2 regions of the Dryocola mayonis genome follow, and region 1 is predicted to be linked to the other one. Evidence: predicted binding sites of a transcription regulator. Region 1 holds the regulator's gene; the other holds the start of a gene.
The links. The regulator LexA, encoded in region 1, represses DNA repair genes until DNA is damaged. The targets are predictions, from matches to a motif close to TNCTGTATGTACATACAGNA.
Positions count from the first base shown of each region.

Region 1 (7,928 bases):
TCTCCTCGCGCTCTGCTTATCCGCAGGGTTGCTCGCAGCAGTGCCCGGCATCAGCCTGGCTGACGTGAATATCGTGCCGCAGGACCTCAGCGCTGCGCCGGCCATTCCGGCCTCGACGCTCCAACAGCTGCAGTGGACGCCGGTCAGCCAGAATAAAGTTCATACCACAAACCTTGCGACCGGCGGACAGTCGGTGAACGCAGGTGAAATTACCGGCCCGGTGGCGGCTTATAGCGTTCCGGCTAATATTGGCGAACTGACGATTACCCTCACAAGCCAGGTCGAGCAAAATACGGTCTTCGCGCCGAACGTTTTAGTTCTCGATCAGAACCTCAAGCCGGCGGCGTACTTCCCCAGCAGCTTCTTCACCTACCAGGAGCCCGGCGTCATGTCGGATAACCGTCTGGAAGGAACATTTAAGCTAACGCCTGCGCTGGGACAGCAAAAACTCTATTTACTGGTCTTCACCACCAGTAAAGACACGCAACAGACCACCACGATGGTCGATCCAGCCAAGGCGTACGCCAAAGGAAACGGTAATGCGATCCCTGACATTCCCGATCCGATTGCCACCCATGGCACAACGGGCACGCTGAAACTGCGCGCTTCGACCTCGTCCGGCTCCAGCATTTTAGTCGGCCCGCTCTTTGGCTCTTCAGGTCCGGACCCGGTTACCGTGGGCAACACCGCCGCTCCGGCAACGGCCTATGCCGCTCCGGCACCGGCTGCTACCTACGCGGCGCCGGCCGCCGCGCCGGCCGAGAAAAGCGAACCTATTCTGAACGACACGGAAAGCTACTATAACCAGGCCATCAAGCAAGCCGTGGATAAAGGGGATGTCGATAAGGCCCTGAAACTGCTGAATGAAGCCGAGCGTCTGGGTTCTACCTCCGCCCGTAAAACTTTTATCAGCAGTGTAAAAGGCAAGGGGTGACAGTTTCCCCACAGTGCTGATGCTTGTAAGATTGGTGCGCCCTCGTGGTGCACCCTTTTTTTATTCACGCCCCGCTATGTTGCGCCATTGTTGCGCTTTGCCTGCCACGTTGTACCCATTCTGCGTTACAATGACCCTAAGTTATGTATCGGAGAATTCCCCATGCCTGAGGCGCTATCGCAACTGCGCGCCCTGAGTTTCTTCGCTGAAATCCCTGATGGGTTAAGCGCCGCTTTTCTCGACTGGCTTTTGCTTGAAGACTCAATGACGAAGCGCTTTGAACAGCACTGCTCGCGGGTCACGGTCGACATCCTACGCGAAGGCTTTGTGGCCGCTAACGAGCAGCTGCCCGAAGCTGAGCTGCTTCCCCCGGCGCAGCGCTACTGGTTACGTGAAATAGTGTTATGCGGCGACGGCGTGCCCTGGCTTGTCGGCCGCACCGTCGTGCCTGAAACCACGCTCGACGGCCCCGAGTTGGCTTTACAGAAGCTGGGAACCACGCCGCTTGGGCGCTACCTTTTTAGTTCGTCTACCCTGACACGCGATTTTATTCAGATTGGCCGCAGCGCGGAGCTGTGGGGGCGTCGTTCCCGCCTGAGACTGTCCGATAAGCCTTTGTTGCTCACGGAACTGTTTCTGCCCGCATCTCCGTTTTACGAAGAGGAAAAATAATGGAGTCGAGTCTGCCACAAGGAAAGTTCCAGGCGTATATGCGCCTGATGCGGCTGGATAAGCCTATCGGATCGCTTTTACTGCTCTGGCCGACGCTGTGGGCCCTGTGGCTGGCGACGCCCGGCGTGCCGCCGCTGAAGATTCTGGCGATATTTATCGCTGGCGTCTGGATGATGCGCGCCGCCGGCTGCGTGGTAAACGACTATGCCGATCGTAAATTCGACGGCCACGTAAAACGCACGGCCCACCGCCCTTTGCCAAGCGGAGCGGTAAACGAGAAAGAGGCCCGCGTTCTTTTTGTCCTGCTGGTGCTGCTCTCGTTCTTGCTGGTGCTGATGCTAAACACCATGACCATCCTGCTGTCGGTAGCGGCGCTTGCGCTGGCCTGGACGTATCCGTTTATGAAACGCTACACGCATCTGCCGCAGGTGGTGCTGGGCGCCGCGTTTGGCTGGTCCATTCCGATGGCGTTCGCGGCCGTAAGCGAAAGCGTGCCGCTAAGCTGCTGGCTGATGTTCCTTGCCAATATCTGCTGGGCGGTAGCCTATGACACCCAGTACGCCATGGTCGACAGGGATGACGACCTTAAGATCGGCATTAAATCCACCGCCATCCTCTTTGGCCGCTATGACAAGCTGATCATCGGTATTTTGCAGGTGGTGGTCATGGCGCTAATGGCGCTGATTGGCTGGTTGAACGGGCTGGGCGGGGCGTTTTATTGCGCCATCGGTCTTGCGGGCGCGCTGTTTATTTATCAACAAAGGCTGATCGCCGGCCGCGATCGCGACGCCTGCTTTAAAGCCTTCCTCAATAATAACTACGTTGGGCTGGTGCTGTTTATCGGCCTGGCATCAAGCTTAATGCGCTTTTGACGGCCATAAAAAAACAGGCGGGTTTCCCCGCCTGTTTTCTTTTACTCCACTGATTCCACCGCTATCTGCGTCGTCGCGCTTTCAATGGTCAGGCGCACGTCTGAGGTAATCAGATCCGCCAGCATCTGGTAGACCCTCATCGTCTCGGTTGGCTCTGCGTCACCGGTATCGCTGATATAGCCTTCATCGCGCAGCGTCAGCACCAGCGAGGTGAAGACCGCCTTGTCGAAGAACTCCGGCGCGTTGATGCCGTGCAGCATAGACAAACGCTGGGCCACGGTACGGCTCTCGCGTTCAAGCGTGCCGCGATTGATGGAGGGATTGGCGCTCAGCAGCCAGAAGGTGATGGCGTAACGCTGCAGCGTCTCGCGCACGCCCGCGGCCAAAAGCTGCAGGGTGCGGGAACGCGCTGGGTTAATCTGCACCTCTTCGCCGCTTACCGTCATCAGGCCCTGGCGCGCCATCTCGTTAATCAGCGCGTCGATTTCTGCGGCAAGCTCTTCTTTACCCCAGCGCAGGAACAGCTCCGCCTTCAGCATCGGATAAAGCACTTCCACCTGGCGCAGCAGTTCGGCGCGGTTGATATGGCGATGCTGGGTAATGATCGCCGCCAGCAGCGAAGGCAGCACCAGCATATGCATGATGTTGTTGCGGTAGTAGGTCATCAGCACGGCCTGCTCGCGCGGCAGGATGATGATGTCGCCGATGGTGTCTTTTTCCACTTCGAACTTATTCATCTGCAGCGCGTGCTCAATGAGCGCGTCTGCGTTCTGCTCCGGCGCGGTGGCATCCGGCGAATACGGCACATTGCGCAACAGGTTGAGATAACAGTCGAGCTGTTCCGTCAGCTGTTCGCGGGTCAGAGAACGCTGGCGCGAAGCCAGCAGCGCGGTGCAGCACAGGTTCATGGCGTTTGCCGCCCCTGCGTTGTTGATACGCACCATCAGCTCGGCGGCGATTTCATTCACCGTTGGCGTAAGCCACGCCGGACGCACGGCTTCGATGGGGTCGATAGCCTCGCGCCATTCCGGTACGCGCTGGTTAAGGAAGGTCATCAGCGGCATAGGTTCGCCGAAGTTAACATAGCCCTGTCCAAGGTTACGCAGCTTGCTTAAGCCCCGCAGCATCGACATAAAGCCTTCTTTCTCTTTAGTCGCCCCGCGCAGCTCTTTGGCGTAGGTGCCCACTTCCATTACGTGCTCGTAGCCGATGTAAATCGGCACCAGCGTAATCGGACGCGTGCCGCCGCGCAGCATCGCCTGGATAGTCATCGACAGCGTGCCGGTTTTTGGATCCAGCAAACGGCCGGTTCGCGAGCGTCCGCCTTCGACAAAATACTCCACGGAATAGCCGCGGCTGAACAGCTCGCCGAGGTACTCGCGGAATACGGTAGAGTAGAGCTTGCTGCCCTTAAAGGTGCGGCGAATAAAGAACGCGCCCAGGCGGCGGAAAATCGGGCCTGCCGGCCAGAAGTTCAGGTTAATGCCCGCGGCGATATGCGGCGGCACCAGCCCCTGGTGATACAGCACGTAGGACAGCAGCATGTAGTCCATATGGCTGCGGTGGCAGGGCACATAAACGATTTCATGGCCGTCGTGAGCCAGCTGGCGCACGCGTTCGGCGTTGTGCACGTTGATGCCCTGATACAGGCGGTTCCACGTCAGCCCCAGCACGCGATCCGTCAGACGAATAGCTTCGTAAGAGAAGTTCGCCGCAATCTCTTCCATTAGCGCAACGGCGTTCTGCTGGGCTTTTTCATGGGAGATTTTCTTGCTGCGCGCTTCGTCTTCCACGGCGCGGGCAATAGCCTTGGAGGCCAGAAGCTTGTTAAACAGATCCTGACGTACCGGCAGACGCGGGCCAATCGTGGCTAAACGCTGACGGGCAAAGTGCATACGCGCCACGCGGGCCAGTTTCTGCGCGATGCGCTTGTCGGTGCCGTGTTCGGTGGCCATTCTGCGCAAGGAGACGGGCGCGGAAAAACGCACGAAGCTGTCGCGGCCAAGCCAGGAAACCGCGAAGAATTTCTGTATGCCGTTCAGCATACGCAGCGGCGGGTTGATGTCGCCTTTTTCGCGTCCCGGAGAGCGGCCAAACATCACCGAAACCGGCACCATCTGCACATCCAGGTTTGGATTGCTGCGGTGCAGGTCGAGGTAGTCGTGGAAGAGTTTGATCGACTCTTCTTTCGGCGTGTAATAAGTGAAGACCCGCGGGCCGCTGTGGATAAAGACATAGCGCGGCAAAATCGCCCCGTCTATCTCCAGCGGTTCGAGCGGGTCGGGCAGATCGTGTGCAAGGCATTGCGCGCGCAGCGTCAACAGGTCCGCCTTAGAGTTATAAGGCAGAACGTACATAATAGGGCGTGTGGTATCCAGGCCCAGCTCGGCCTGCGGATCTGCCGGTATGGACTTGCTCTTTACCAGAACGCCTAATGGTAAATTAAGTAATTTGTAGTAAATTCTTGGCCAGCCTGACATAAACGATGTAAAGCCTCAGGTTAATAATGCAAATTCGCCGCAAGAATATCAGAAACTGCATAAGATTTCTGTGGCGTTGCGATTTTACCCATCATCCTTCAGATTGCCCGATCGCTGGCAGAAACGCGAAGGCTGCTGGGTGCTGATAAGCATTGACGCTTTTATTTTAAAAAGGTTTCCCGAAATGGCGAATAACACCGCTGGATTTACACGTATTATCAAAGCCGCCGGTTACTCCTGGAAAGGGCTGCGCGCCGCCTGGATTAACGAAGCCGCCTTCCGCCAGGAAGGCGTTGCCGCGGTTATCGCCATCGCCGTCGCCTGCGGGCTGGACGTTGACGCCATCACCCGCATTCTGCTTATCGGCTCCGTGGTGCTGGTCATGATTGTCGAAATTCTTAACAGCGCCATCGAAGCTTTGGTTGACCGCGTCGGTACGGATTACCACGAGCTTTCAGGCCGCGCGAAGGATATGGGCTCGGCCGCCGTGCTGATCGCCATTATCCTTGCCGTAGCCACCTGGGGCACGCTGCTGTGGCCACATTTGCGCTAATTTGCGAGAGCCATTCCGGATTATGATAAGTCCCTGGTTTTTTGCTCAATTTGTGGTTTCAAATTCACCTTTGACTGTATATACTCACAGCATAACTGTATAAACACCCAGGGGGCGGAATGAAAGCTTTAACTACCAGACAGCAAGAGGTGTTTGATCTTATTCGGGATCACATCAGCCAGACCGGCATGCCGCCGACGCGTGCCGAGATTGCTCAACGTCTGGGGTTCCGTTCTCCCAACGCTGCGGAAGAGCATCTCAAGGCGCTGGCCCGTAAAGGCGTTATCGAGATTGTTTCCGGCGCGTCCCGCGGCATTCGTCTTCTGGTTGAAGAAGAAACCGGTATTCCGCTGGTGGGCCGCGTAGCCGCCGGCGAGCCGCTGCTGGCGCAGCAGCATATCGAAGGCCATTATCAGGTTGACCCGTCGCTGTTTAAACCGAACGCGGACTTCCTGCTGCGCGTCAGCGGCATGTCCATGAAAGATATCGGTATTCTGGATGGCGATCTGCTGGCGGTGCATAAAACCCAGGACGTGCGTAACGGCCAGGTCGTGGTGGCGCGCATTGATGACGAGGTCACCGTAAAACGTCTGAAGCAGCAGGGCAACACCGTGCAGCTGCTGCCGGAAAACAGCGAGTTCGACCCTATCGTCGTCGATCTGCGCGAACAGAATTTCAGTATTGAAGGACTGGCCGTCGGCGTTATCCGCAACGGCGACTGGCTTTAATACCGCTTTAGCTTAGCGTCCCCGCATTTTGTGATGCGCGTTTGCCGCGCATCACCGTATTATCCCTCTTTCTTTTCTCGTCCCGGATTTCCCTATGCGTTTCTTCTCGACGACGGATAAAGCGCTCTGGCGCCTCGCGTTACCCATGATCTTCTCCAATATTACGGTTCCCCTGCTCGGGCTGGTGGATACCGCGGTTATTGGGCATCTGGACAGCCCCGTGTATCTCGGCGGCGTGGCGATTGGCGCAACGGCCACCAGCTTTCTCTTTATGCTGCTTCTGTTTTTACGCATGAGCACGACGGGCTTAACGGCTCAGGCTTTTGGGGCGAATAACCCCGCGGCGCTGGCCCGTGCTCTGGTACAGCCGTTACTGATGGCGCTGGCTGCCGGTATCGCCATTATCGTGCTGCGTTACCCGCTGATTACGCTTGCGCTAAATATCGTTGGCGGAAACGAGCAGGTGCTTGCGCAGGCGAGGCGTTTTCTTGAGATTCGCTGGCTGAGCGCGCCCGCCTCGCTGGCCAACCTCGCGCTGCTCGGCTGGCTGCTTGGCGTGCAGTATGCGCGCGCCCCCGTCATCCTGCTGATCGTCGGCAACGTGCTGAATATTTTGCTCGATCTGTGGCTGGTTATGGGCCTGCATATGAACGTGCAGGGCGCCGCGCTGGCAACGGCGATTGCGGAGTACGCTACCTTTATCATCGGCTTAATGATGGTGAAGAAAGTTCTGGTCATGCGGGGAATCGACTTCGCCATGCTGAAAAACGCCTGGCGCGGGAATATCCGCCGCCTGCTGGCGTTAAACAGAGACATTATGCTGCGTTCGCTGCTGCTGCAGCTCTGCTTTGCCTCGGTGACGATTTTCGGCGCTCGTTTGGGCAGCGAAGTGGTGGCGGTTAACGCCGTCTTAATGACGCTGCTGACCTTCACCGCCTATGCGCTGGATGGCTTTGCCTATGCCGTTGAGGCGCATTCGGGCCAGGCTTACGGCGCCCGTAACGGCAGCCAGCTGCTGGACGTCTGGCGGGCGGCCTGCCGCCAGGCCGGGCTGGTCGCGCTGGGCTTTGCGGTGGCGTATGCGCTGTTTGGCGAAAACATCGTCGCCATGCTGACCTCGCTGCCGGAGCTGCGGCAGCAGGCGGACCGCTATTTAGGCTGGCAGATTGTCCTGCCGGTGGTGGGCGTGTGGTGCTATTTGCTTGACGGCATGTTTATCGGCGCCACTCGCGGCGCCCAGATGCGTAACAGCATGGTCGTTGCCGCAGCGGGCTTCGGCCTGACGCTGCTGAGCGTGCCGTCTCTTGGCAATCACGGCCTGTGGCTTGCGGTAGCGGTGTTTCTTGCCCTGCGCGGGCTGGCCCTCGGCTGGATCTGGCGCCGCCACTGGCGACACGACACATGGTTCCAGGCGGAAAGTCATAGTTAGTTACAACTGTTGACGCGCCTTTAATCCCCGCTCAGCATGCTGATTTGCCGCTAGATTCTGCTGCAAATCAGCGTGTCCGGCGCGGTCTTAATGGTTCAATGTTCTTAATTGCCGCTCCGACGCCGGATTCTTGACTACAATTATTATCACGTCCAGCAGATAGTGAGTGACAGCCGCTGGCTTCACCCGGACGATATTAACTTTTAACGATTCTTCACCGAACGATAAGGAAAATATCATGAATAAAGACGAAATCGGCG
Region 1 is NZ_CP150452.1:3,927,456-3,935,383, reverse strand. Features, by position in the region: gene malM (maltose operon protein MalM) at 1-934, shown strand, start outside; gene ubiC (chorismate lyase) at 1,097-1,606, shown strand; gene ubiA (4-hydroxybenzoate octaprenyltransferase) at 1,606-2,478, shown strand; gene plsB (glycerol-3-phosphate 1-O-acyltransferase PlsB) at 2,520-4,958, opposite strand; gene WLO32_RS19020 (diacylglycerol kinase) at 5,143-5,511, shown strand; gene lexA (transcriptional repressor LexA) at 5,631-6,239, shown strand; gene dinF (MATE family efflux transporter DinF) at 6,334-7,668, shown strand; gene WLO32_RS19005 (CsbD family protein) at 7,907-7,928, shown strand, end outside.

Region 2 (7,928 bases), 2.1 Mb from region 1:
GAAGAAAGGCATGAGCCGTGAGCAGGTGCGTCAGGTAGCGGGCAAACCTTCGTCGGAAGTGACGATGATCCACGCTCGTGGTACCTGTCAGACCTACATCCTGGGCCAGCGTGACGGCAAAACCGAAACCTATTTCGTCGCGCTTGATGATACCGGTCACGTAATGAATTCCGGCTATCAGAGCTGTGCGGAATACGATACCGATCCGCAGGCCGCTAATAAATAATTTAATTTTAAAAAACCGCCTGTCCGCAGGCGGTTTTTTTATGCCCGTTTACGCTTCGCTATTAAGGCTGCGAAAGTAAAGAAATGTCTTTATTGCGCATAACGCTAAATCAGGCTTGCTTAAAAAATAGCATCGTGCGTTAATAGCGTTCTCGGTTTGTCCATCAGACCTTATGTAAAGCATTTTAGTAAAGCAGTTCTCAGTTCAAGCGCTATCCTCAGATACCTCTTCTCCGTGAGTCTTCTCCTAAAGCCCATAAGTTATTCTGAAACTCAGACCATGGTGCTACAACGTAGCGATAAAATTTTCTTGAGGAAGTATCTATGTCTACCCAACTGACTGGTTTAGTAAAATGGTTTAACGCTGATAAAGGCTTCGGCTTTATCACGCCTGATGACGGCAGCAAAGACGTGTTCGTACACTTCTCCGCTATCCAGAGCGACAGCTTCAAAACCCTCGAAGAAGGCCAGAAGGTGAAGTTCACCGTTGAAAACGGCGCGAAAGGCCCCTGCTGCTGCAAACGTGGTTGCGCTGTAATAACCGCTAAATAATGCGTTGCTGTGTTGCGTTACGATAGCGAAGATGGGTTAGCCCGGAGCAGTTAACGTACACAAAAAGAAAAGCCTGAATACGATTATTTCGTACTCGGGCTTTTTTTATTTCGGCATTAAAAAAATAAAAAATTAAAGTAGAGAAAAAAGGCCATAACCGCACAGGCTATGGCCCGTTTTTTTAGGCCGGAATATGGGCAACTTTATTACTGCGGTTCCAGATCCGGTGCGCAGCAAGTAATTTCAGGAATTCGCCCATAAAATTACCGGATGCGTCATCGGCTTCCACCACGCCTTCTTCACCCTGATCGTCAATGCCTAATTTCGCCTTAAACTTACGGGCGTCGCCGACAAGGCCGATAACCTTAAGATGCTTGTAGGCTTCCAGCAGATAATAAGCCGCGTCGCCGCTATCCAGAATTGAACTTAAGTCGCCGCCGGGGACTATTACCGCATCCACGGTTACGGAAGGAGAACCTTCAAACGTGGCTGAGATTGGCACGACCGAGCCGTCGTCCGCGGTGATCTGGCCCATTCTTGAGAACAGCAGCTTGGCGTGCACGCCCTGCGCTTTTAACCCCTTCACAATGTCCAGCACGTCCGCCGCTTTGCTGTTTTCACTTAACAGAACGGCCACGACTCGCCCTTTAACGGTGCCGGTCGGCACGGCATACAGGCTCAGGCTGGCATCTTTTTTCAGCCCGTTAACGTCTTTTGGCGGGGCGACATGCATTTGTTCATCGGAAAGCTCGATGCCAAGATTTTCCGCAACCTGCTGGGCCAGCGAAATATCTATATGGGTGAGATGGTCCACCACGCGTTCACGGATGTAAGGGCGCGCCACTTTGGAAAGCTCAAAGCTGAAGGCGCCGACGATATGCTGCTGCTCCACCGGCGTCTGGCTCTGCCAGAACAGCCGTGGATGGGAATAATATTCGCCGAACGACGGGCTGCGTTCGCGTATTTTATGCCCTTCAACACGTCCCTGATAGCTTTCGAAGCCGCCCCGTTTCGGACCCGGAGGCGTTTCGCGCGGCCAGTTGTCGTTGATCGAGTTCGGCTCATAGTTAGCCGGGTTGCTGTCGATATCCATGCGATGCATGCCGTCGCGCTGGAAGTTATGGTAAGGGCAAACCGGACGGTTAATCGGGATTTCGTGGAAGTTCGGCCCGCCCAGACGGCTGATCTGCGTATCGGTATAGGAGAACAGGCGACCCTGCAGCAGCGGATCGTTACTGAAATCCAGCCCCGGAACGATATGCCCCGGGTGGAACGCTGCCTGCTCGTTCTCGGCGAAGAAGTTATCCGGGTTACGGTTAAGGGTCATTTTGCCCACCAGCTGCACCGGAACCAGCTCTTCAGGGATCAGTTTCGTCGGGTCGAGCAGGTCGAAATCGTATTTGAACTCGTCTTCCTCAGGAATAAGCTGCAGGCCCAGCTCATATTCCGGGAAGTCGCCGGCTTCGATGGATTCCCACAGGTCGCGGCGGTGGAAGTCCGGGTCACGGCCCGTCAGCTTTTGCGACTCATCCCACAACAGTGACGCTTTGCCCGCGACCGGCTTCCAGTGGAAGCGTACAAAGGTGGCTTTGCCTTCGGCGTTGATCAAGCGGAAGGTGTGGATGCCAAAGCCTTCCATGGTGCGGTAGCTGCGCGGCAGCCCGCGGTCAGACATCGCCCACATCACGTTATGCAGGGTTTCCGGCTGGAGCGAGACATAGTCCCAGAAGGTGTCGTGCGCGCTGCCGCCCTGCGGGATAGCCCAGTGTGGCTCAGGCTTAACGGCGTGCACGAAGTCCGGAAATTTATGCGCGTCCTGAATGAAGAAGATCGGCGTATTGTTGCCGACTAAATCGAAAATACCTTCTTCGGTGTAAAACTTGGTGGCGAATCCACGGATATCGCGCACCGTATCAGCGGAGCCTGCGCCGCCCTGAACCGTTGAGAAACGCACAAACACAGGCGTGATTTTATCCGGGTCGGAGAGGAAATCCGCTTTGGTGATATCGGACAGGTTCTTATAGGGCTGGAAGAAGCCGTGGGCCGCGGAGCCGCGGGCATGAACAATACGCTCGGGGATACGCTCATGGTCGAAGTGGGTGATTTTCTCCCGCAGGATAAAATCTTCCAGAAGCGTAGGCCCACGCGTACCGGCGCGCAGGGAGTTTTGATCGTCGGCGATGCGCACGCCCTGATTGGTGGTCAGCGGGAAGTTTTCGCCGTCTTTACGGTGCTTATCGAGAGTTTTTAGCTTTTCGTTCGAGGTATCCGGGCTTTTGAAACTGCCCGCGGCTGTAGGCTGCGCGCCCGGCGCCGTGCGCTCCTGAGAGGGGCGGTGAGAGCCATCTTCCGGCGCAAGCGAATCCATGCCCGGTTTGGATTCACTGGCGTCATGAACAGGTGCGCTGTGACTAAGCGGTTTTTTATCTTGCTTCGACATTGAACTCGTCTCCTTTTCTGGCAGCTGTTTTACCAGGTTGTAATTAGAGTAAACCCCTCTAACTATAGAACAACGTGTTAACTCTGCCTGCGGAGGCGACGAGCGGCGGACGATCCGTTATCATAGTGATGTTATTCACTAACTTGCTTCGAACGTCTTGCCTATGAAACCACTGCGCCAACCCAATACACGCCCCGTCATAACCTATCAACCCCGCGTTGAACCTGCGCCGCCGTCGCACGCCTGGCGGGTGGAAGGATTCAAGGACGTATGGCTGCTGAAGAATAAGTATGTGGCTTTTGTGCTGGTAGGAGATGCGTTCCGTCAGTCGCCGGCTTTTACGCTGCCGGAGGCCGCTCAGCGGTGGGCGACGCAGGTTCGCCAGGAAAACGAAATATAAAAAAAGGCCGCAGAATCTGCGGCCTTTCTCTTTTTAGTCATCTTTAGCGATGGGCGAGCTCAATCTCTTCTTCGCTGTTCAGCATCTCTTTATCGGTCTGCTTCATTAACTGGCTGGTGATGGTACCGGCGGTCATGGAGCCGCTGACGTTCAGCGCGGTACGGCCCATATCAATTAACGGCTCGACGGAAATCAGCAGCGCCACCAGGGTAACCGGCAGGCCCATCGCCGGCAGCACAATCAGCGCGGCAAAGGTCGCGCCGCCGCCCACGCCGGCAACGCCTGCGGAACTGACCGTCACGATGCCTACGAGCGTTGCAATCCACAGCGGGTCAAGCGGGTTAATGCCGACCGTCGGCGCAACCATCACCGCCAGCATGGCCGGGTAAAGACCCGCGCAGCCGTTCTGGCCAATGGTGGCGCCGAAAGAGGCGGAGAAGCTTGCGATAGATTCCGGTACGCCAAGACGGCGGGTTTGCGCCTCCACGTTCAGCGGGATGCTTGCCGCGCTGGAACGACTGGTGAACGCGAAGGTCAGCACCGGCCATACCTTGCGGAAGTATTTCTGCGGGCTTACGCCGTTAACGGCAAGCAACAGCGCGTGAACGCCGAACATAATCGCCAGCCCCAGGTAGGAGGCTACCACGAAGCTGCCAAGCTTGATGATGTCCTGCAGGTTGGAACTCGCCACCACTTTGGTCATCAGCGCCAGCACGCCGTAAGGCGTCAGCTGCATAACCAGACGGACCAGCTTCATCACCCAGCTTTGCAGGGTATCGATAGCCACCAGCACGCGCTCGCCTTTCGGCGCATCGTCCTTAAGCAGCTTCAGCGCGGCGACGCCCAGGAAGGCTGCGAAGATAACCACGCTGATAATTGAAGTTGGGTTCGCGCCGGTCAGGTCGGCAAACGGGTTTTTCGGCACGAAGGACAGGATAAGCTGCGGCACGGACAGATCCGCCACTTTGCCTGCGTAGTTGGTTTCGATGGCGCTCAGGCGCGCGGTTTCCGCGGTACCCTGCACCAGGCCTTCAGCGGTTAAGCCGAACAGGTTGGTGACCAGCACGCCGACCAGCGCCGCAATCAGCGTGGTGAACAGCAGGGTGCCGATGGTCAGGAAACTGATTTTGCCCAGCGAAGAGGCGTTGTGCAGTTTCGCCACGGCGCTAAGGATAGACACGAACACCAGCGGCATAACGATCATCTGCAGCAGCTGTACGTAGCCGTTACCGACGACGTTAAACCACTGGATCGAATCTTTAAGCACCTGGCTTTCGGCGCCGTAGACGGCGTGCAGGGCGACGCCGAACACCACGCCGACCACCAGGCCGAGCAGTACTTTCTTCGCCAGACTCCACTGTTTATGGCGGGTTTGCGCCAGCAACAGCAGCAGAACAACGAACACGATAACGTTCGCTATAAGTGGAAAATTCATCCCCGTATCTCCTGATTTTTTGTAAGCGGATGGGCTTACGCCCACCTTTATGCCGCAAAGCGTATCAGATGAGACGACGATCACTTATATTCAAACGGAATTGATTATTACGAAATGCACTATTTCGTCTATTTATTGTTCCAGATGGTGATTTAATAATCCGTTAAAGGTGGTTTGCAGAGAATTTATCATCTGCGACGACCAGCGAACCGCACCGTTTTCGGGCAGGCCCTGCGGCATCCACACCGCTAAACCGAACAGCGCCATGCACAGGAACCTTTCCAGCTGGTTACCTTTTTGCGGCCTGACGATGGGGAAGCGGAAGCGCCAGCGGCAGGGCCACAGCAGCGGCACGCCCGCGGGCGTTAGCATATCGGCAAGAATATGGCTCAGGTAGCCGAGCACCATGCCCTGCAATGCATCCGCGGGAATGACCCAGCTTTCCGGCACCTTCAGATAGAAAAGGGCGAGGCCGGCAAACACGGCGAACAGGCTATGGGTAAAGCCGCGGTGGCCGCAGGCGCGGGCGATGGGTTTGGATATCCAGGGCAGGCGCTGGCCGAGAAAGGATTTGGGATGGTCGATGTCCGGCAGCAGGCAGGTCAAAATAGCAGACGGCACGATGTGCCACCAGTCGCCCTGCGCCAGCACGGGCGTGAGGTCGGCGTTTTTAGCGAATACCGCGCAGGCTACAGAAAAAAGCAGATGACCTTCCGCCGTCATGATACTACCTGGATGAGAACTGTCGATTCATCCAGTATAGGGTTTTTGTACAGTAGACGGAAGAGGTGACGCTGTAACATTTTATCACCGCCGGAAAAAACCGGTGGCAGTGCTTTTAGCGCGCAAGCCACCCGCCGTCAACGGCAATCGTGTGGCCGTTAATATAATCGGCTGCGCCTGAAGCAAGGAACACCGCCGCCCCCTGCAGATCCTCAGGTTTTCCCCAGCGGCCCGCGGGAATGCGGTCGAGAATTTCCTTGCTGCGCGCTTCGTCGTCACGCAGCTCCCGGGTGTTATTGGTCACCATATATCCGGGGGCGATAGCGTTAACGTTAATGTTGTACTGCGCCCATTCGTTAGCAAGCAGCCGCGTTACGCCCAGCACCGCGCTTTTCGATGCGGTATAGGACGGGACGCGGATACCCCCCTGGAACGAAAGCATCGAGGCAATGTTAATAATCTTGCCGCCGCCGCCTTGTTTTATGAACTGCTTTGCCACGGCCTGCGACAGGAAGAACAGGGATTTGATATTCAGGTTCATGACGTCGTCCCAGTCCTTTTCGCTGAACTGCAGGGCGTCTTCACGGCGAATCGTCCCGGCGTTATTCACCAGGATGTCGATTTTCCCCATGCGCGCCACGGCTTCTGCGACGAGGCCGGGAATAATATCCGCCTGGCTCAGGTCCGCCTGAATGGCGGTGAAACGGCGCCCGAGCGTCAGGACCTTTTCCGCGGTGTCGTGCGGAATTTTGCGATTCACGCCGATAATGTCGCACCCGGCTTCGGCAAGGCCGAGGGTCATTCCCTGGCCAAGCCCGGTGTCGCATCCGGTGACCAGGGCAACTTTGCCCTGCAAATTAAAAGCGTTGAGAATCATAGCTACCCCGTGGACGTTAAGCGCGCGCGGCGCGTGTTCCTTTAAGATAGGTAGCCCTAAGCAGAATTACAAATATTTCTGAAATGGCGTTTCAATATTTGGACGAGGCGGAGGTTTTGGCACGGGCGGAACGCTCCGCCCGTCGGATCAGCCAAGCAGATCGCTTGCCGTAAGGGCAAGCAGCGATTCAAGCTGCACATTGGCCAGGCACCAGCGCGGATCGCCACGGTTTTCTTCCGCCGGCACCACGATGGAGCGCATGCGAGCGGCCCTGGTGGCGATCATCCCGTTGACCGAATCTTCAAGCGTTACGCACGTCAAAGGATCGACGCCGAGCTTCGCGGCGGCATCAAGGTAAACCTGCGGGTGAGGCTTGCTGTAGGGCAGATGTTCCGCCGAGGCGAGGGCGTCAAAGTGCTCGCGCAAATCAAACATTTCCAGCACGCGTTCAAGCATGGGTAAAGGCGAGGCGGATGCCAGGCCAACTTTAAGCCCCTGAGCTTTACACAGCGCAATAGCTTCACGCACGCCCGGCAATAGCGGGCGGCGTTCTTCCACAAGGCTGATGGCGCGCGTAATAATGCGTTGGGTCACTTCCGCAACGGTCGGGCCGTTCCATGGCTGCTGGGCAAACCACAGATCGACGACCAGATCGATGCGCAGCCCGAGCGTATCGGGCAGCTCGTTGCGGCGCGTGATATCAACGCCGATGCCGGCCATCACCTCCAGCTCCGCCTCGTCCCACAACGGCTCGGAATCAATCAGTAAGCCATCCATATCAAAAATCGCAGCTAAAACCTGGCGCGTGTCGGCCATATCCGGACTCCTGTCAGCGTTTATTTTAAAAAGTCGCTCTTATCAATAGCGGGAAAAGCCGCCGGTTGCCACCGCTTTATGAATTTCGCCCGCAAAGCTCAGGCGAAATGGCGTGAGACAAGGTAGACTTTGTGCAGGTAAATTACGTCTAAACCAAGGGGAAAGAATGACGTATCAACAAGCTGGACGCATTGCTGTACTAAAACGCGTGGCCGGTTGGGTGATTTTCATCCCGGCCGTGATTTCAACGTTAATTTCACTGCTGAAATTCATGTATGAACACAGTGAAAAACAGCCGGGCATCAATGCCGTCATGCTGGATTTCTCACATGTGATGATTGAGATGATGCGTTTTAATACGCCATTCCTTAATTTCTTCTGGTACAACTCGCCGCAGCCGGACTTTCACCAGCAGCCGAACGTGCTGTTCTGGATTATCTACGCGCTGATTTTCGTCGCG
Region 2 is NZ_CP150452.1:1,839,709-1,847,636, forward strand. Features, by position in the region: gene osmE (osmotically-inducible lipoprotein OsmE) at 1-226, shown strand, start outside; partial or broken gene cspE (transcription antiterminator/RNA stability regulator CspE) at 550-763, shown strand; gene katE (catalase HPII) at 959-3,217, opposite strand; gene cedA (cell division activator CedA) at 3,381-3,617, shown strand; gene WLO32_RS08975 (L-cystine transporter) at 3,661-5,052, opposite strand; gene WLO32_RS08980 (metal-dependent hydrolase) at 5,185-5,775, opposite strand; gene kduD (2-dehydro-3-deoxy-D-gluconate 5-dehydrogenase KduD) at 5,891-6,652, opposite strand; gene hxpB (hexitol phosphatase HxpB) at 6,800-7,468, opposite strand; gene WLO32_RS08995 (YniB family protein) at 7,635-7,928, shown strand, end outside.
Region 2: a site for LexA is predicted at 5,793-5,812, ahead of WLO32_RS08980 (metal-dependent hydrolase). Genes of this name have one in related genera too.